Regions from separate parts of the Kitasatospora sp. NPDC003701 genome, predicted to be linked through region 1. Evidence: riboswitches for the same ligand, from Rfam matches in the RefSeq annotation. Region 1 holds a riboswitch; each other region holds the start of a gene.

The links. A riboswitch is a leader RNA that binds a small molecule or an ion and turns the genes downstream of it on or off. The one in region 1 is predicted to bind cobalamin.
Region 2: it holds a riboswitch for cobalamin, as region 1 does, so the genes downstream of both, ACWDRR_RS10165 (ribonucleoside-diphosphate reductase subunit alpha) here and ACWDRR_RS03865 (peptidase) in region 1, are expected to answer to the same signal.
Region 3: it holds a riboswitch for cobalamin, as region 1 does, so the genes downstream of both, ACWDRR_RS04480 (HoxN/HupN/NixA family nickel/cobalt transporter) here and ACWDRR_RS03865 (peptidase) in region 1, are expected to answer to the same signal.

Annotation. Positions count from the first base shown of each region.
Region 1 is NZ_JBSFNM010000003.1:54,834-61,296, forward strand. It holds gene ACWDRR_RS03855 (3-hydroxybutyryl-CoA dehydrogenase) at 1-254, shown strand, start outside; gene ACWDRR_RS03860 (flagellar hook-length control protein FliK) at 336-815, opposite strand; gene ACWDRR_RS03865 (peptidase) at 851-1,933, opposite strand; cobalamin riboswitch at 2,031-2,185, opposite strand; gene cobF (precorrin-6A synthase (deacetylating)) at 2,348-3,106, shown strand; gene ACWDRR_RS03875 (CopD family protein) at 3,174-4,343, opposite strand; gene ACWDRR_RS03880 (MarR family winged helix-turn-helix transcriptional regulator) at 4,532-5,128, opposite strand; gene ACWDRR_RS03885 (M56 family metallopeptidase) at 5,374-6,318, opposite strand; gene ACWDRR_RS03890 (BlaI/MecI/CopY family transcriptional regulator) at 6,315-6,463, opposite strand, start outside.
Region 2 is NZ_JBSFNM010000008.1:52,952-59,414, forward strand. It holds gene ACWDRR_RS10145 (glycosyltransferase family 2 protein) at 1-366, opposite strand, end outside; gene ACWDRR_RS10150 (hypothetical protein) at 438-1,229, opposite strand; gene ACWDRR_RS10155 (glycoside hydrolase family 26 protein) at 1,380-2,846, opposite strand; gene ACWDRR_RS10160 (hypothetical protein) at 3,020-4,336, opposite strand; cobalamin riboswitch at 4,742-4,868, shown strand; gene ACWDRR_RS10165 (ribonucleoside-diphosphate reductase subunit alpha) at 5,056-6,463, shown strand, end outside.
Region 3 is NZ_JBSFNM010000003.1:188,353-194,815, reverse strand. It holds gene ACWDRR_RS04490 (hypothetical protein) at 1-1,019, opposite strand, end outside; partial or broken gene ACWDRR_RS04485 (ArsR/SmtB family transcription factor) at 1,229-1,570, opposite strand; cobalamin riboswitch at 1,652-1,844, shown strand; gene ACWDRR_RS04480 (HoxN/HupN/NixA family nickel/cobalt transporter) at 1,878-3,050, shown strand; gene ACWDRR_RS04475 (type B 50S ribosomal protein L31) at 3,142-3,393, opposite strand; gene rpmG (50S ribosomal protein L33) at 3,457-3,621, opposite strand; gene ACWDRR_RS04465 (M24 family metallopeptidase) at 3,988-5,094, shown strand; gene efp (elongation factor P) at 5,178-5,741, shown strand; gene nusB (transcription antitermination factor NusB) at 5,746-6,183, shown strand; gene ACWDRR_RS04450 (thioesterase family protein) at 6,343-6,463, shown strand, end outside.

The DNA.
Region 1 (6,463 bases):
GGATGGCCGAGGCCGGCCACGCCACCGCGCAGGACATCGACGCCGGCATGGTCCACGGCTGCGCCCACCCGATGGGCCCGCTCGAACTCGCCGACCTGATCGGGCTGGACACCGTCCAGGCCATCGCGCAGTCGCTGTACGACGAGTACAAGGAGCCGCTGTACGCGCCGCCGCCGCTGCTGGCCCGGATGGTCGAGGCCGGGCTGCTCGGCCGCAAGGCCGGCCGCGGCTTCTACCCGCACCGGGCGGCCTGAGCGCGCCGGTGCCCCGGTCTCCGTCGCGGAGGACCGGGGCACCGGCGTGCTCGGGGGCGGTCAGGGCGTGGTCAGGCGCGGTCAGGGCGCGGTGATGCCCGGCTGGGCGCCCGCGCCGAAGGACCAGCCCTCGACCTCGCCCGGCGCCGGGTCGTAGCTGCCCGCACCCAGGTTGCTGTACGACCACGGGCCGCCGTGCTGGGCGTGCCAGTACGACCAGTAGGCGCTGCCGGTCGGGTTGGTGCAGGTCGCCGGCAGGGCGTTGATCTTGCAGACGAAGCCGGGGAACCGCGGGTGGAAGGCGTACGAGAATCCGGCGCCGGTCAGCGCGGCGAGCCCGCTGGCCGGGTCGCCGGGGGCGCAGCCGGTCTGGATGCCGCCGCCGACGGCGGTGAAGTCGACCACGACGGTGACGCCGGTGGTGCCGGTGCAGGCGGCCGCCTGCGCCTGCGGGGCCTGCACGGCGGAGGCGCCGAGCAGGCCGGCGGTGAGGGCCGCGGCGGCGGCGATCGAGCCGAGGGTGCGGCGGGCCGGCCGCGCCGGGGCGAGGGTGTCGGTCATCGGGGTGCTCCTGGGGGTGTCGGTGCGTTCGGCGTTCAGTGCGCGGCCGGGCAGGCCGCGGTGGGCGCGGCCGGACGCGCGCCGGCGGCGGAGAGGGTGGCCAGCGGAGTGCCGGCCAGGCCGAGGACGGCCTGCGCGGTGGCCCGGGCGCCGTTGGCCGGGTTGAAGCCGGACGCGTCGTAGGCGACCGCCCCGCGCACGGCCGGAGCGGCCGCGCAGCCCTGCTGGAGCTTGACCAGGCTGCTCCAGCCCTTGAGGCCGGCGACGAGGCGGCCGCCGGAGAACAGCGCCTGGGTGGCGAGGCCGGTGGTGTTGGCGTTGGAGGCCGTCGCCCCGGCGGCCGCGAAGCCGCCGTCGGCGTTCTGGTGGGCGGTCAGCCAGCCGAGCCCGGCGTTCGCCTTGGCGGTGCGGCCGGTCGCGGCCAGGGCCTGGGCGGCGAGCGCGGTGGCGTCGGGGTCGCTGGTGCAGGTGGCCTGGCCGAAGGAGACCGGGAAGCCGCCGTCCGCGCACTGGCTGCCGGCGAGGAAGTCGACGGCGGCGGCCGGGGCGCCGCCGGGGGCGCGGTGGAGCGCGATCAGGGCCAGCGACTGCCCGAACGCGTTGCTGTAGTCCCCCCACTGCGACCGGTCGGAGAACCGGCCGCTCGGGCTCTGCAGCGAGCGGAGCCGGGCCGGCAGGTCGACGCCGCCGAAGGCGGCCGGGTCGCCGCCGCGGACCTCGACGGCGAGCAGCAGCTTGGCCGTCGCCCCGGCGTACGCCTCGGTCGAGCCGTCACCGAGGTAGCCGCCGATGACCTCGGGCCTCGCCAGCCAGGCGGTGGCCCGGGCGGCGGCCTGGTCGGAGCTGCGGGAGGCGGCGAAGGCCAGCACGGCGTCGATGGTCAGCCCCTGGTCGGGGTAGGCGGTGCCGTCGAAGACCGACTCGAAGTGGTCCCCGTCGACGAGCTGGCGGGCCAGCCAGCCGGCCGCGGCGGCGTCCGGGCGGTGGGTGCCGGCGTCCTGTGCCGGGGCGGCGGTGGCCGGGGCCGGCGCGGCCTGGGCGGCGGCCGCCGGGAGCACGGTGGCGAGGGCGAGCGCGGGTATCGCGAGCAGGCCGAGGGAGCGGCGGAGCACGGGCACGGGAGGCCTTTCCGGGCCTGGACGCAGGGGCCCGGAGAGCCTCGGCACCGCGCCGGCCGACCCTCGGAGCTCCGGCCCGCAGACCACGACGGGAGGAGTGGACACCTCTCCGCCGCCGGGTACTCGGGCTCGCCGCCGACAGCCGTCGGCGGCCTACCGTTGCGGGTCAGCGCCGGATTCGAACCGGACTTCCCCCGACGGCGGAGTCAGAACATGACGGCTCATCATGGCGACGGCGAAAAGGCCGGGTCAAGGGTCCGTGCGTGACATCACAGCGCTCGCGGACCGGTCGTCGGCGACCGACCCGTCGCCCGCCCGGCAGGGCCGTGCCGGGTCCCGTCCGGGCGGCTCGTGCGCCCGGACGGACCGGCCGCCTGAGCACGGTCACCGCGGGCGGGCGGCACAATCACTGGCATGCAGCACATCTTCCTCATCGGCATCGGCGCGGGCGATCCCGACCACCTCACCCTGCAGGCGGCCAAGGCCATCGCCCGCACCGACGTCTTCTTCATCCTCGACAAGAACGAGGAACGGCAGGACCTGATCCGGCTGCGCCGGCAGATGCTGACCGAGCACGGCCGGCCCGGCCACCGCGTGGTCGAGGTCCCGGACGCGGAGCGGGACCGCACCACCCCGGCGTACAGCGCGGCCGTGGACGACTGGCGCAGCCGGCGGGCCGACCTGGTCGAGCGGCTGGTCACCGAACACCTCGGCCCGGAGGAGACCGGCGCGTTCCTGGTCTGGGGCGACCCGAGCCTCTACGACAGCGTCATCGCCGTCGTCGACGAGGCGCTGGCCCGCGGCCGCGTCGCGTTCGGGTACGAGGTGGTCCCGGGCATCAGCAGCGTCTCGGCGCTCGCCGCCCGGCACCGCACCACCCTGACCCGGGTCGGCCGCCCGGTGCAGATCACCACCGGCCGCCGCCTCGCCGAGGGCTTCCCCGAGGACGTGGACGACGTGGTGGTGATGCTGGACGGCCGGGCCGCGTTCACCGGGATCGACCCCGAGGGCCTGGAGATCTTCTACGGCGCCTACCTCGGCACCCCGGACGAGATCCTCGCCGCCGGCCCGCTCGCGGAGACCGCCCCCCGGATCCGCGAACTGCGCGAGGAGGCCCGCGCACGCAAGGGCTGGATCATGGACACCTACCTGCTCCGCCGCTCGGAGGGCTGACGGCCCCCGGTGCGCCCCGGCCCGGGGGCGCACCGGCCTCGCTGCCCGCCCGGCGCGGCACGGGTGTTCAGGCGGTGGCGGCCTCCGGGCGGCGGGACAGGGCGTCGGCGGCCTTGGCCGTGGCGTAGAAGGAGACGGCCAGCGCGATGACCAGGGCCGCGCCGGCGGCGAAGACGCTGCCGGAGGAGACGGCCTTGGCGCTGCCGGCCTCGGTGCGCGCGGAGCCGGCGATGAAGGGCACGACCACCAGGACGGCGAGACCGAGGGCGACCTCGCCCCAGACCACCTTGGGGAAGTGCCGCAGGGTGAGGTGGAGGAGCGAGGAGGTGTCGTCGGCCCGGCGGGCCCGGGCGATGCGGGGCATCAGCCAGAACTGGTTGAAGGCGCCCGCGGTGACGAGACCGGCGACCAGGAGGATCTTGACGAGCAGGGCGATGCCGTAGCCGGTGGTCCACAGCTGGGAGATCGCACCGACGTGCTTCCAGCTGAGCCAGAGGCCCGAGACGGTGACCGCGCCGACGCAGATCATGGCGACCAGGCCGAAGCGGCGCCAGATCCCGGCCCAGAGCAGACCGGCCCCCTCGCCGAGGCGGCCGCGGCTGCCGGCGAGGGCGACCAGGAGCGCGAGGCCGCCGAGCCAGACGGTGCCCGCGACGATGTGGGTCTGGTCGAAGGCGAGGTCCAGCCACTTGTCCAGGTCGGCGGGCTTGGTGGCGGGGACGGCCGCGATCAGGGTGACGGCGAGGGCGAGCGGCAGCGCGGTGAGGGCGACGGCGTCCGTGTGCCGGCGGACGGCCGGCACGAACAGGGCGACCAGGACGGCGGCCGTCACGGCCAGGACGGCGTTCTGGACCAGGTAGACGGTGCCCTGGGCGATCCAGGCGCCCTTGGCCGCCGGGGCCTGGAGGTAGTCCCAGAGGCGTCCGGGGGCGAGGGCGTCGCCGAACGGCATGCCCTTGCCGGCGCGGGCGAGGCGGGCGGCGAGCTGGAAGTAACCGGCGATCAGCAGCACCACCCCCGTCCAGGCGAGGTAGGTCGCCGATCTTCTTCGCAGCACCTCGGCGTCCTGGCCGCCGGTTTCCGCGGCGCGCAGCGCGGGGCGGACGCTGGTCGCGTAGGTGACGGTGGCGCCGATGGCGCCGCTGAGGCCGAGGAAGTAGCCGGTCTTGGTGAGGATCCGCCAGGCCTGGGGCATGGTGTATCCGGCCGTGGTCGCGGCCAGCAGGGCGTGATTCATGAGGTTAGGCTAACCTCATTTCGGCGGCCGCCGGCCCCCTGGAGGGCGCCGGTTGTTCAATCGTCATCTTCTTGTGAGCTACCGGCCGGTCAGCACGGCGCCGCCGTTTCACCTGGTGAGACGGCTGCGGGCGGCCGCGCTCCGCCGCTGCCCGCCGTTGCCGCTGCCCGCCGTTGCCGCCGCCCCGGCTACGGGGCGGCCGGGGCCCCGCCGTCGCCCCCGCCGTCGCCCTTGCCGTCGTCGTCGGCGGCATCCCCACGCTCGACGACCCAGTCCCGGTGGCGCTCGCGGTTCAGGACCCAGTCGGAGGCCCGAGGGGGCGCCGGGCGCACCGCGTCACCGCGGGACGCGGTCGCGCACACCCGCCGCAGCAGGGAGTTCAGCTGGGTGCGCTCCCCCCGCGTCAGGGAGGCCAGCAGGCCCTCCTGCACCGCCGACGCGTCACCGTGCAGGATCTCCAGCGCGACCTGCCCGGCCGAGGTGAGCGTCAGCACCTCGTGCCGGCCGCCGACCTGGACGAACAGGGACTGCACCAGACCCGCCGCCAGGAGCTCGTCGAGCGTCCGCGCGGTCTCCGCGGCGGCGCCCTGGACGTGGGCGAGCAGATCGGGGCGGGCATGCGGCCCCAGCCGGGCCAGCATGGAGAGGACGGACAGGTGGGCCGGGCTCATCCCGCGGAACTCCAGGCGCTCCGCGAGCAGGGAGTCGGCCGCCCGGCCGGCCTCCGACAGAAGGTGAACGGTCTGCTCGAAGGGGCTCGACGATCCCTTTCTCCTGTCGTACACGTCGCATCCAATCGCTGGGGAGGGCCGCACCACCTCCGGCGGGGGTCACGGGAACCACCGACGCCATGCCACGCTGCCGAACGCCGGCCACAGGAGGACCGCAGGACCCGCTCGCGCGCCGCGCCGGGCACGGCACCGCGCTGCGAGGTGAACCGAGGCTAACCATAGCCGCGCCCGGGGCCATCGGTCTACATCGATGTCGTCCGTCGCGCTCCGGTTGTGCCCCCCGCCCCCACGAACGTTCGTCAGCGCCCCCGCACGGCCTCCGCGGCGTACTCCACGTACTCGTGCAGCCCGTACGCCAGCCCCAGGCTCAGCAGCGCGACCGCCGTCACCGCCGCCAGGCACACCACGCCCGCCCGCAGCGCGCGCCCGCGCGGCCGGCGCGGCACCGACCCGAGCAGCGCCTCGACCCGCTGCGGAACCGGCCCGGCGCCCACCGACAGCAGCGGGTTCCGGCTCCCGCCGGCCCGGCCGACGGCGGACCCGGCCAGCGCCGCCCGCGCGATCGCCGTCGCCGCCAGCCGACGGTCCCCCACCGCCCCGGCCGCGGCCTCGTCCGCCCACCGCTCCAGGTGGAAGCCCAACGCCTCCCGCAGGCCCCGCAGCGCCGGGTGCACCGCGGCGGCGAGGTCCGTGACGGCGGACAGCAGGTGGTGGCGGCCCGCCAGATGGGCGCGCTCGTGCGCCAGCAGCACCTGCCGCTCCGCCGGCCCGAGCGCCCGCACCATGCCCGCGGTCACCACGACCCGCCCGGGGCGGCCGCGAAAGGCCGGCAGGGCGAACGCCTCCGCGTCGGCACCCGGCACCACCAGCACATCGCCGTCGGCCACCCCGTCACCGGTCGACCCCCAGGCCCGCGCCAGCAGCGCGCGGTGTTCGCGCCACCGGCCCACCAGCAGCACGGCCTGCACCGCCAGTACGACCCCGGCGACCCCCGAGACCGGCACGACGGCCGGCCACTCGACCAGCACGCGCGACAGGGGGAGCCGCTCCAGGGAGGCGAGGAACGGCACGTGGAACAGCGCGACCAGCGCCGCCGCGGTGCCCCCCGCCAGCAGCACGGCCGCGCCCGCCAGCGCCAGGCACGCCTCGCGGGGCGGCAGGAGCGCGGCCAGCCGGCGGGCCGCCGCCACCGCACCCCACGGGCCAGCCAACGCCAGCGTGACCAGGGCCAGGAAGACCGTCATCCGCGATCCTCGGATTCCAGGAGAAGGCGCCGCAGCACCTCCTCGTCCCCCTCGGACAACGACGACACGAACCGCTTCAGCACCAGCTCCCGACGGGGGTCGCTCTCCAGCTCCCGGCGCATCCGCCCGGCCACCAGCCCGGCGG
Region 2 (6,463 bases), on a different contig from region 1:
CACCGAGCGCTCCAGCGCCGGGTAGGTGTCGTGCCGGCCGATGGTCGGCACCAGCACGATCAGGTAGTCGTCGTCGGCCGGCGCCGCCGGGGTCATCCGGTCGGCCTTGCGCAGCCGGCGGCGGACCATCAGCACGCCCTGGAAGCCGATCAGCACGCCGAAGACCGGCATGCCCCAGAGGATCGTGATCGCCCAGCCGAGCGGGGTCGGGTTGGGCACGTACGCCCAGAGCGAGAAGGAGAAGATGATCAGGAAGGAGAGGTAGAACGGGACGATGCGCGGCTTCCACGACATCTGCCGGTCGGCGAGCCGAGCGGCCTCGCGGGACGTGGTGAGTACCGTCCGCGCGGGTGCTGGTGCTGTCATGGCGAAAGTCGTTCCTCGTCTGTTGCGTCTGTCCGTTCACCCCGTCCGGCCGGGCCGGCGGGGCCTGCCCGCTAGCCCTGGTGGGGAGGCGTCCCCGGGGCCGGCGGAACCGGTCCGGGCGTCACCGGCGGGGCCGGCCAGGGCTGCTGGGGGTACTGCGGCTGCTGCGGGGTCGGCTGCGGCGGGGCCGCCTGGGGCTGCGGCGGGGCCCAGCCCGGCTGCGTCCGGGCGTGCTGCGGCGGCTGCTGTTGCTGCGGCCAGGTCTGCGGGGGCTGGGCCTGCGGAGGCTGGGCCGGTCCGGGCGCCTGGTCCTGCGGGAGCGTCTGCAGCAGCGACCAGTGCAGCTGGCCGGGCTGCTGGACCGGCAGCGGCTGGAACGGCGACGGCTGGCCGCCGGCCGCCCACGGGCCCGGTGCCGGCGCCCAGCGCGACCCGGACCGGCGCAGTGAGACGATCAGCAGCACCGCCAGCGTCGCGGTCACGGCCACCCCGAGCCCGAAGGTCACCAGCTTCAGCCACCCCTCGGTGGTGCCGGTGAACCAGCGGCGCTGCGGCGCGTCCAGCAGCGCGCCGGTCAGGCTGCGCACCCGGTTGTAGCCCTCGACCAGCGCCACCCCGACCACCACGCCGCGCGCCCAGTCCCGCCCGCGCAGCAGCAGGATGCCGGAAGCCAGGTACAGCACGCCGAAGTTGAGGCTGCCGGTCTCGGCGGCCACCGAGGAGCCGCCGTAGTAGAAGATGCCCTTGGCGAAGGTGGCGAAGCCGGCCTGCCAGAAGCAGTTGTAGACCGCCCACCCGAGCAGCACGGCCCCCCAGGCCACCGCGAGGCCACCGGCCGGACGGTCAGGACGCGCCTGTGTCATCTCCCGTACCCCCGCCCCTGCCGGGCGCACCCGGCTTCAACCCGTTCGATTCCGGGGCACAGGATGCCACACGCGCGAACGGACCCGGAATTCCGCAGGTTCAGGGGGGTGCGGACGTGTTGCGAATGTCACCGGGGAGCGCCGGCCGGCTCAACGGACGTGCAGTCCGCTCCAGTCGACGTCCGCGCCGAACGGGCCGGAGCCGCCGGTGAGCGCGAGGCCGTTGTCGTAGGTGGCCTTGACGTCGGCATTGGAGTTGCGGGGCTGGTCCGGGGTCAGGTTGTCCGCCGTCAGCGACTGCCCCCAGACCGTCCAGATCGTCCACGGGGTCCGCCGCAGGGTGTCCGGCTGGCGGGAGTTGACCGGGACGGCGAAGGACTCGGCCAGGATCCGCGGCTTGCCGTAGCCGGCCAGGCCGTCGTAGTAGCGCTTGGTCCACACCTCGCCGGTGCCGATCGGGTGCGCGGGGCTGCCGCTGTAGTCGTCCACCCCGACCACGTCGACGTACTGCGCGCCCGGGTAGTAGTCCCAGGGGTCGACGCCCGGGGCGCCGTCCCAGGAGACCGGGGTCCAGGCGAACAGCAGGTTGTGCAGGCCCCTGGTCTCCACCAGGTAGTGGTAGGTGATCCGCCAGAGCGCCTGGTAGTCGGCGGGCTTTCGGCCCGACCACCAGAAGCCGCGGGAACAGTCGGCCGCGTTCATCTCGTGGTACGGGCGCAGCAGCACGGGCACGTCGTGGGCCGCGAGGTACTCCAGGTGGTCGGCCAGGAAGGAGAGGTCCTTCAGCAGCGCGCGGTACTCGGGGGTGTTGCCGGCGCTGTCGACGACCCGGCCGAACCAGCCCGGGTCCTTCGCACCGGGCGAGGCCGAGCAGAGCACCCGGTCGAAGGACTTGACGTCCGACCCCGGGTACGGCTGGTGGAAGGACATCCCGACCAGCCCGGCCGGCCCGCCGCCGTTGTCGGGCAGCTCGGTGGTGGTGCCGTCGCAGTTCTTCCGGACGCCCGACGCCCCGTAGGTGCCGTCGTCCGGGCGCGGGTGGCCGGACCAGACGGCGGTCATCAGGTCGACGGCGTCGTCGGTGTACTGCCAGCCGACCGCGCAGGCCGGCCACCGGCCCGCCGAGTAGGAGCGCGGGTTCCCGACCCCCCAGCCGCTCTGGCCGTAACCGGGGCCGAGGTCGGTCTCGACGAAGCCGGGCAGCTTGCCGGTGATGTCCGCGGCCTTCTTGTAGTAGTAACCGACCGGCTTGGTCCCGCGGTAGTCCCCGTACTCGGGGTTGTAGAGCTCGTTGTGCGCCTCGACGTGCTGGCCGATCACCGTCCCGCCGGAGCGGCCGGAGCGGGCCTCGCTCTCCAGGTCGGCGAGCAGCTGCTGGACGGCCCGCGCGTTGGGCGAGGCCTGGGGATCGCGGGCGAGCAGCTCGCGGCCGACGTCCGGCGGCAGGGTGCGCCCGGCGCCGCCCAGGGTGAGCACGCTGCGGGTGGACGGCCCGACCGGGCGGTCGCCGTCGGCCCGGCCGGCCTGGCCCGCCAGCACCACCGCGCCGGCGGCGAGCACCGCACCGGCCGCGGCCAGCACGGCCGGCTTGGCGCGCAGCACTCGGGGCAGGGCCACGGACACTCCTCCGGATGCTCACCGGCACCGGCCTGCGCCGTCACAACCGGAACACATGTACGACTGACAGGCGGTGAGCCTGCCACACTCCGCCGTGCCCGGGCGAGCGGACACGCCCCGGCCGTGGGGCCGGGGCGTGTCTCCCGCGGGCTCGGGCGGGCTCGGGCGGGCCGTCAGCCCGCCGGGGTGGCGGCCGGTGCGCCGCCCGCCGCCTTGGTGCGCTGGAGCAGCTGGTTCTTCACGTGGTCGTCGAAGCCCGCGGCGGCGGCCGTGGCGGCGGCGTCCGCGGTGTTGCCGCCCTTGGCGGAGCCCTCGACGGTGAAGAAGCCGTACCGGCCCAGGGTGCCCTTGGTGTTGGTGCAGCCCGGGGTGGTGCAGAACGCCGGGGAGCCCGGGGCGGCGGCGCCCTTGAGGTGGCCGACGTAGTTCTTCACCGCGGTCTCGGCCTGCTGCTTGTGGTCGAAGACCGCGACGCCGACCGTCACCGCGCTGTCGCCGGAGACGTAGGTGGCCCGGAGCACCTGGCGGCAGCCCTGGTCACCGAGGATCTTGCCGAGGCCGCCGACCGTGGAGTTGCCGTCCCAGCAGGGCGAGTCGAGCGAGACCACGGTGCGGTTCCAGGTGGCGCCGTTGACCGTCACGGTGAGCGCGGAGAACAGCGCCGCCGCGTCCTGCGGCGCCGGGTCGGTGGTGGCCTCCCAGAGCGGCTTCGACGGGTCCTCGGGCGTGGCGCTCGCGGTGGCCGTCGGGGACGCCTTGCCGGTGGGCGCGGGCGCCGGCGGCTGGGTGGCGGCCGTGCCGGTGGCGGTGGGCTCGGCGACCGGCTTCTTGTCGTCGCCCTTGTTCATGAACAGCAGGCCGCCGGCGACCAGGCCGCCGACCACCAGGAGGGCGACGGCCGCGCCGATGATCCGCGTCCGGCCCTTGCGCCTGGCCTCCGCCTCGTTGCGGTCCGCGAGGGCGGCCCAGTCCGGCTCGGCGTGCTGCGCCGGGGGCTGGGGCTGCGGGGGCTGCTGCTGCCACTGGTGCTGCGGCGGCTGCGGCTGGACGGGCTGGGGCTGCACGGGCTGCGGCTGGACGGGCTGCGGCTGCACCGGCGGGTACTGGTGCTGGACCGGCTGCGGCGCGGGCGGCTGGACGTGCGCCGGTGGCGGCGGCACGGGCGGCCGGCCCTGCTGCGGCGGCTGCGGCACGGTGGGCACCGGCGGGACGGCCGGCTGCGGGGCGGGCACCGGCGGCCCGTACGAGGCCGGCGGCGGGCCGAACCCGCCCGGAGCCGGCGGCACCGGCTGCGGCGCGCCGGGGTACGGAGCGGGAGCCGGCGGCACGGCGGCGCCGCCGACGGGCGGCGGGCCCTGCGGTGCCGGTCCGGGTGTGCCCGGCTGCTGCTGGTTCTGTGCGCCCCCCGGCCCGGCCGGAGGGGACGGCTGCTGCCCCGGCGGGGCGGGCCGGTCGGCCCACTCCCCGGGCGTGCCCGTTCCGTCGCTCATGCCCCCACCTCACTGCACTCGGCGGTCGCTCCGCGAATCCCGCTGGTGTTGATGATTCGCTCGCTCCGCTCGCTCATGAGCCGAGATCGTAGGGCATGCCCCTGACGGCCGGTCCGCCCGGTGACCATTCCGTTTCCGAATCCGAACACCCGTCGGGATCCCGGCCGCCCTGCGACGACCGTCACAGCGCACGTGAAGTGCCCGGCGACGACCGCCGCAGGAGCCCGTGAAGGCCCCCGAACAGCCCCGCGACGCCCTCCGGCGACAGCCCGCCGCCGGGGCCCGCGAAAGCCCCGACACGGCCCCGGAACAGCCCGGGAACGGCCCCTTGCCAGTACCGCCGGTCATCATGCCGACACGCGATGCCGCACAACATGTGGTGTCGCATCGAGCGGACACCACTAGATGTATGCTCGACCCTGCTGTCGACGCAGGGGAACCCGGTGCGAGTCCGGGACTGCCCCGCAGCGGTGTGCGGGCGGCTCCGACAGAGCCCGCGAGTCCGAATACCTGCCGATGGCGTGCTGCCTGGCCTCCCCGCAGAGGCCTTTCGCACCAGTACTACTTCCGGGCCTCGCGGGCGGGCCGGGGATGTCACCGTCGCGCGACGCCGTCCGGCCGTCGCGCCGTGCTCCCCTGCCCCGAACGGCCCGGCCCCGAGCCACCGACGCCGATCGCCGCCAGGAGAGAGCGCCTTGACCACCGCTGCCTCAGTCACCCTGCCCGCCCAGGGTTCCAGCTCCGCCCCCGTCGACCCGACGGTGTCCGACCCCGGTGGCGCGCTGCTCCGGCTGCTGACCGACCGCAGCGCCGACCTCCCCCAGGTGGACCCCGGCCATGTCGCCGCCGCCGCGCTGCGCGGCCGCCACGCCGGTTCGGACTTCGCCGAGCTGCGCGGGCTGGCCGTGGACGCCGCAGCGTCGATGATCGCCGAGGACCCGCAGTACTCGAAGCTGGCCGCGCGCCTGCTGGCGCTGGAGATCGTCGACGAGGCGGTCGGCCAGGGCTCGGTCACCTTCTCGGACTCGATCGCGGTCGGCCACGCCGAGGGCCTGATCGGCGACGGCACCGCCGACTTCGTGGGCAAGCACGCCACCGCCCTGAACGCGCTGATCGACCCCGAGGGCGACGACCGCTTCGAGTACTTCGGCCTGCGCACCGTGCAGTCCCGCTACCTGCTGCGCCACCCGATCACCCGCAAGGTCGTCGAGACCCCGCAGCAGTTCCTGCTCCGCGTCGCCTGCGGCCTGGCGGTCGGCGACAGCGAGCAGTCGGTGCGCGAGGTCTCCGAGCTGTACGGCCTGATGAGCCGGCTGGAGTACCTGACCTCCTCGCCGACCCTCTTCAACTCCGGCACCAAGCACCCGCAGATGTCGAGCTGCTACCTGCTGGACTCGCCGCTGGACAACCTGGACTCGATCTACTCCCGGTACGCCCAGATCGCCCGCCTCTCCAAGCACGCCGGCGGCATCGGCCTGTCCTACTCGCGGATCCGCTCGCGCGGCAGCCTGATCCGGGGCACCAACGGCAAGTCCAACGGCATCGTCCCGTTCCTGCGCACCCTCGACTCCTCGGTCGCCGCGGTCAACCAGGGCGGCCGTCGCAAGGGCGCGGCCTGCGTCTACCTGGAGACCTGGCACGCGGACATCGAGGAGTTCCTGGAGCTGCGCGACAACACCGGTGAGGAGGCGCGCCGCACCCACAACCTGAACCTGGCGCACTGGATCCCGGACGAGTTCATGCGCCGGGTCAACGCCGACGCCGACTGGTCGCTGTTCTCCCCCGCCGACGTGCCCGAGCTGGTCGACCTCTGGGGTGCCGACTTCGACGAGGCGTACCTGAAGGCCGAGCAGGCCGGCAAGGCCGTCCGCACCATCCCCGCGCAGACCCTCTACTCCCGGATGATGCGCACCCTGGCGCAGACCGGCAACGGCTGGATGACCTTCAAGGACGCCTCCAACCGCGCCGCCAACCAGACCGCGCTGCCCGGCCGCACGGTGCACAGCTCCAACCTCTGCACCGAGATCCTGGAGGTCACGGACGACTCCGAGACCGCCGTCTGCAACCTCGGCTCGGTCAACCTCGGCGCCCACGTCGCGCCCGGTGCCACCGCCGCCGACCTGCTGA
Region 3 (6,463 bases), 130 kb from region 1:
TGGGCGAGCAGGTCGCCGTCGGGATCGAGCGGCGGGGCGCTCTGGCCGAAGGCGTAGCCGGGGGAGTGCGGGTCGAGTTCGTCGGCGCCGGTGGCGACCAGCAGGGTGTGGCGTTCCAGGGCGGCGCCGTAGAAGGAGACCGAGCCGTGGTCGCCGATCAGGCAGTCGGCGGCGACCAGGGCGGCCTGCCAGCCCTGGTGCGGCGGGACGAGCCGGAGCCCGGAGCGTTCGGCGGCGGCGAGCAGCGCCTGCGGGTCGTGCCGGGCCCAGATGTTGGGGTGCAGGACGACGGCCACCGCGTACTCGTCGGCGGGGAGTTGGCCGACCAGGCGCAGCGGCAGCCGGGGGTGGCGGCCGAACAGCGAGTGCTCGCTCCAGGTGGAGTTGACCACCACGAGCCGGCGGCCGTCCACCGCGCCGAGGGCGGCGCGGTAGGCGTCCCGGGCGGCGAGGCTGCCCAGCATCCGGTCGAAGCACGGGTCGCCGACCACCCGCGCGTGCGGCAGCGCCTCGGGGCAGGAGATCCGCAGCCGGTCCAGCTGCTCCTCGTGGGAGAGGCCGAGGACGTCGACGAACACCTGCCCGCGGTAGGTCAGTTCACGCCGGGAGAGGCCGGCGGCGGTGACGGTGTCCCCGGTGGACTGGCGCACCAGGCGGTTGTAGCCGGCGCCGTGCGGCAGGACGATCAGCGGGGCGTCCAGCCGGCCCATCGAGGAGTGGACGGCGCAGGCGACGGCGAGGTCGAAGCGGTGGCGGGTGGCCTCCGGCCAGTCCAGGACGGTGAATCCGGGCAGGCCGTGCAGGAAGGCGTCGAGCCCGGCGGTGAAGGCCGAGCCGGGGTTGACGGTGAGGTAGAAGCGGATGCCGTCGCGGTCGCGGAGCAGGCTGAGCACGTCGAGCACGCGGGTGGCGGAGGTGAGGGTGCGGACGACCGCCAGGACGCGTGCCTCGACCGGCCGGGTGTTCCAGCGGTCGTCGTCGGGCCAGGTCCGGGCCCGGGGCCTGCGGCGGATCAGCACACGAAGATCGTACTCACCCGGGCCCGGACCGGGGCGGTTGACCGGACGGCGGGTCAGCCGGCCGCGGCGGTGGGCCGGTGGCGCCCGGGGTCGTGATGTCCCGGCTCGTGGTGTCCGGGCTCGTGCGGGTCGGCCGCCGCGGTGGGCTCGCGGTGTCCGCGCTCGCGGTGTTCGGGCGCCTCGGCCGGCTCGTGGTGCTCGGCGGCGGCGCACGCATCGAGCAGGGGGCGCATCGCCTCGTCCAGCAGCCGGTAGCGCACCACCCGTCCGTCCTTGTCGCCGGTGACCACACCCGCCGTGCGCAGCAGTCGCAGCGCCTGGGAGACGGCCGGGTCGCGCATGCCGGTGGCGACCGCCAGGTCGGTGACGGCGAGCGGGCCGGCCCGGTGCAGGGCGAGCAGCAGGGCGAGCCGGCCGGGGTCGGCGAGCAGTGAGAACCGCTCGGCCCAGGACCGGACGTGCCCGGGGTCGCCGATCGCGGCGATGGCCTCGCAGACCCGGTGTCCGTCGATGGTGCGGTGGCCCGCGCGGTCGGCCGGTACGAGATGCATGCGGACATTCTCGCAGCCCGGGCCTGTGATTCCGGACACCTGCGCAGGTGCGCAGCCTTGCAAGGGTGCGGCGGGGGCACCTACGGTGTTGCCCGCCGTGGTGCTCGGGAAGACCGGTGACGGGCTCTCAGGAGCCCGGAGTCCGGAGCGGCCCTCGCCACTGTGATCGGGGGAGTCGTCCGTGCCCACGACGCCACTGGGTGCCCCGCGCGCCCGGGAAGGCGGGTGCGGAAGCCCCGTAAGCCAGGAGACCGGCCACGGCATCTCACGAACGACTTTCCACGAGGTGCTGGAGCGTGATCCCCGAATGACCCTGCCCGAAACCGCCGCCCCCGCGGCGCCCTCCGCCTTGCCCACCTTCCGCTGGAAGCGCGAGGACACCATCCGCACGGCCGGGCTGATGGGGGTGATCCTGGCCATGCACGTGGTGGCGTTCGGGACGCTCGTCTTCCTGGTCGCACCCGAGGGCTACGCGGTCGGTACGCAGGTCTTCGGGGTGGGCCTGGGCATCACCGCGTACACCCTCGGCATGCGGCACGCCTTCGACGCCGACCACATCGCGGTCATCGACAACACCACCCGCAAGCTGATGGCGGACGGCAAGCGGCCCGTCTCGGTGGGCTTCTGGTTCGCCCTCGGGCACTCGTCGATGGTGGTCCTCATGGCCGCCCTGGTGGCGGGCGGCGCGCAGCTGGCCAACACGCTGATGGACGACGACTCCCCCACCCACCAGTGGCTGGGCGTGGTCGGCACCTCGGCCTCCGGCGCCTTCCTCTACCTGATCGGCGCGCTCAACCTGGCCGCCCTGTTCGGCATCCTGAAGGTCTTCCGGTCGATGCGGGCGGGGCGGTTCGACGAGGCGGAGCTGGAGGAGCACCTCAACGCGCGCGGTCTGCTCGCCCGGGTGCTCAACCGGGCGACGCGCTCGATCACCCGGCCCGGCCAGATGTTCCCGGTGGGCATGGTGCTCGGCCTCGGCTTCGACACCGCGACCGAGGTCACGCTGATGGTGATGGCCGGCTCCGGCGCGGCCTCCGGGCTGCCCTGGTACGCGATCGTCTGCCTGCCGCTGCTGTTCGCGGCGGGGATGAGCCTGTTCGACACGCTGGACGGGACGTTCATGAACTTCGCCTACCAGTGGGCGTTCTCCAACCCGGTGCGCAAGGTGTACTACAACCTGACGATCACCGGGCTGTCGATCGCGGTGGCGTTCATCATCGGCACCATCGAGCTGGTCGGCGTGCTGCACGAGAAGCTGGACCTCACCGACCCGGTGAGCGGCTGGATCGCCGACCTCTCGCTGGACAACGTCGGCTACGTGATCGTCGGCCTGTTCGTGGTGGTCTGGGCGGCGGCGATCGCCTACTGGCGGCTGGCCGGCGTCGAGCGGCGTTGGAGCCCGCAGTCGGTGAAGGCCGCCGGCGGGGTGCCCGCCCAGGGGGCGGCCGGGACCGAGGACTCCGCCGAGATCGCGAAGTAGCCGGGCCGCGCCCGGCCGCGCCCGGTCGCGCTCACGGAGCGGCGCCCACCCGATCCGATCGGGTGGGCGCCGCTCCCCGTGTCCGGCGGGCTCAGCTGTGCTGCGTGCCGTAGCGCCGGTGGAAGCGCTCGACGCGGCCGGCGGTGTCCATGACGCGGGACTGGCCGGTGTAGAAGGGGTGGCTGGCCGAGGAGATCTCGACGTCGACCACCGGGTGGGTGGTGCCGTCCTGCCACTCGGTCGTCCGGCCGGGGACCAGGGTCGAGCGGGTCAGGAACGTCAGGCCGCCGACCTTGTCGCGGAAGACGACCGGGCGGTAGACGGGGTGGATGCCGGGCTTCATCAGCGGGGCTCCTCTCGGGTCGAGGGGGAGAGGGACGGGGCGGGGCTCGGTGCGGCGGCGGGGTCAGCGCTCCTCGCGGAAGTCGACGTGCCGGCGCGCGGCCGGGTCGTACTTGCGCAGCACCAGCCGGTCCGGGTCGTTGCGGCGGTTCTTGCGGGTCACGTAGGTGAAGCCCGTGGCGGCCGTGGACCTGAGCTTGACGACGGGGCGCAGTTCGCTGCGGGCCATGAGTCCTCCTCCTGGAAGGGGCGGCTCGGCGGGAGCCGGCCGGGTGCCCGGCCGAAAGCCGCACACCGAAATGGAAGTCGTTTTCGTGAGGTGTAACGCGGCCCCGCCCCCGCCCATTCCCGGGTGGCCGCGGGCCACCGGCCGCGGGCCGTAAGTCGCGCGCGACCGCGCACGCGCCGGGGCTCGCGCTGCGCCGCCGGCTCCGACCGTCCGCCCGGCACATCTGCCCGTCCGCCCGGCGCACCCGCCCGGCACCGGTCGCATCCGAGCGGCGCCGGGCGCGTCACCGCCCGGGCCCCGCCCGCCCGGTGCCCGGTCGGATCCGCTCGGCGGGCGGATCGTGGTGCGGCTCCGTAGGCTCGACGCATGTCTGATGCGTACGCGGGCCGGCGGGAGCGTCTGAGGGAGCATTGCAGTGCGGCCGGGGCCGATGCGGCGCTGATCACCCGGGCGGCGAACGTGCGGTACCTGACCGGGTGCCCGCCGTGCGGCGCGACGCTGCTGCTCACCCGGGAGCAGGTGCTGCTGGCGCTGCCGGACGACCTGCCGCCGGACGACACCGGTGAGCACCTGATCGCCGAGGACGTCACCCGGGTACCGGTGGCGGCGGGGGCGGACACCGCGCTGGCGGCCGCCGCGGCCGCGGCCCGGCTGCAGGTGGCCGACCTGGCGGTGGAGGAGCACGACCTGACCGTCACCCGGCACCGGGCGGTGGCGGGCCTGGCGGAGGGCGTCCGGCTGGGCGACCTCGGCCGGGCGGTCGAACGGCTGCGGGTGGTCAAGGACGAGCACGAGATCGCCGACCTGCGGATCGCGGCCGAGATCGCCGACCAGGCGCTCGGCGAACTGCTGGAGTCGATCCTGGTCGGCCGCACCGAGCGGCACCTGGCGATGGAGCTGGAGCGCCGGATGATCGACCACGGTGCGGACCGGGCGGCGTTCCCGGTCTCGGTCGGCACCGGCAGCCACTCCGGCCAGCAGGCCCACCAGCCCACCGACCGGAGGGTCGAGGAGGGCGACTTCCTCACCGTCGTCCTCGGCGCCCAGTACCGCGGGTACGGCGTCTCCACCGCCCGGACCTTCGTGATCGGCGCGGCCCCCGCGCCCTGGCAGGTCGAGCTGCACCGGCTGGTGTTCCGGGCCCAGCGGGCCGGGCGGGAGGCGCTCGGCCCGGGCGTCGAGCAGTACGTGCCCGACCAGGCCGCCCGGGAGATCCTCCACGCGGCCGGGCACACCGAGAGCTCGCCGCACCCCGTCGGGCACGGCATCGGGCTGGAGATCCGGGAGGCCCCGCGCCTCGGGCCGTCGGACATGGGTAAACTGGACAGCCGCGTGCCGGTCACCGTCGGCCCAGGGGTTCACCTCCCGGGTCGGGGCGGTGTCCGGATCGAGGACACGCTCGTGGTGCGCCCCCTCGAAGAGGGCGGGCCCGAGCTGCTCACCATCACCACCAAGGAGCTCCTCGCCCTGTGACCCGCGGCCGCCCGGAGGCGGCCGCAGGCGGCAGGACGCACCCCTTGGTTCCTTGACAGCTATATCCAGGAGTAAGTGCGCCCGTGGCTTCCACGAACGATCTCAAGAACGGCATGGTTCTCAAGCTGGAGGGCGGCAAGCTCTGGTCCGTCGTCGAGTTCCAGCACGTCAAGCCCGGCAAGGGCCCGGCCTTCGTGCGCACCAAGCTCAAGGAGGTCCTGACGGGCAAGGTCGTCGACAAGACCTTCAACGCCGGCACCAAGGTCGAGACCGCCAACGTCGACAAGCGCGGCATGCAGTTCTCGTACAAGGACGGCGAGAACTTCGTGTTCATGGACACGGACACGTACGACCAGACCACGATCGAGCCCGCCGTCGTCGGCGACGCCGCGAAGTACCTGCTGGAGGGCTTCGAGGCCCTGGTCGCCATGTACGAGGGCGCCCCCCTGTACATCGAGCTCCCGGCCTCGGTCGAGCTGACCATCTCCCACACCGAGCCGGGCGTCCAGGGCGACCGCTCCACCGGTGGCTCCAAGCCGGCCACCCTGGAGACCGGTGCCGAGATCGCCGTCCCGCTGTTCATCGTGACCGGTGAGAAGATCAAGGTCGACACCCGCGACGGCAGCTACCTCGGCCGGGTGAAGTAAGTCCGTGTCGGCCGCACGCAGCAAGGCCCGTACGCGAGCCTTCCAGATCCTCTTCGAGGCCGACCACCGCGGGGTCGACCCGCAGCGGGTCCTCGCCGACTGGGTGGCCCGGGCCCGGGAGCCCAAGCCGGACGAGGGCACCCCGCAGGTCGGTGAGTACACCATGGAGCTGATCGAGGGGTACGTCCAGCACGCCCGCCGGATCGACGACCTCATCTCCGAGTACGCGGTGGGCTGGACGCTCGACCGGATGCCGATCGTGGACCGCAACGTCCTGCGGCTCGGTGCGTACGAGCTGATCTGGGAGGACGGCGTCCCGGACGCGGTCGTCCTGGACGAGGCCGTCGAGATCGCCAAGGAGTTCTCCACGGACGACTCCCCGGCCTTCGTCAACGGCCTGCTCGCCCGCTTCCTGGAGCTCAAGCCGAGCATCCGCCGGTAGCAGCACCCCGACGCACGGCCGCCGGATCCCGTCAGGGGTCCGGCGGCCGTCGTGCGTTCGCCCCGGGTGGCGTATGTTGGGGGCCTACTCGCCAGTAACCTGGTGCGCCGGTGACCCCGCTCGCCGGTGACCCCCGCAGCGAAGGGCAGGCCACCCCCCATGACCACGGCGATCCGCAGCGAGTTCGACCAGGGCATCGCCCTCACCCGGCACCCGGCCGAGCCGGGCCGCTACGACGGCGAACTGGGCGCCGGCTGGCAGATCGGCGGCGGCGTCAACG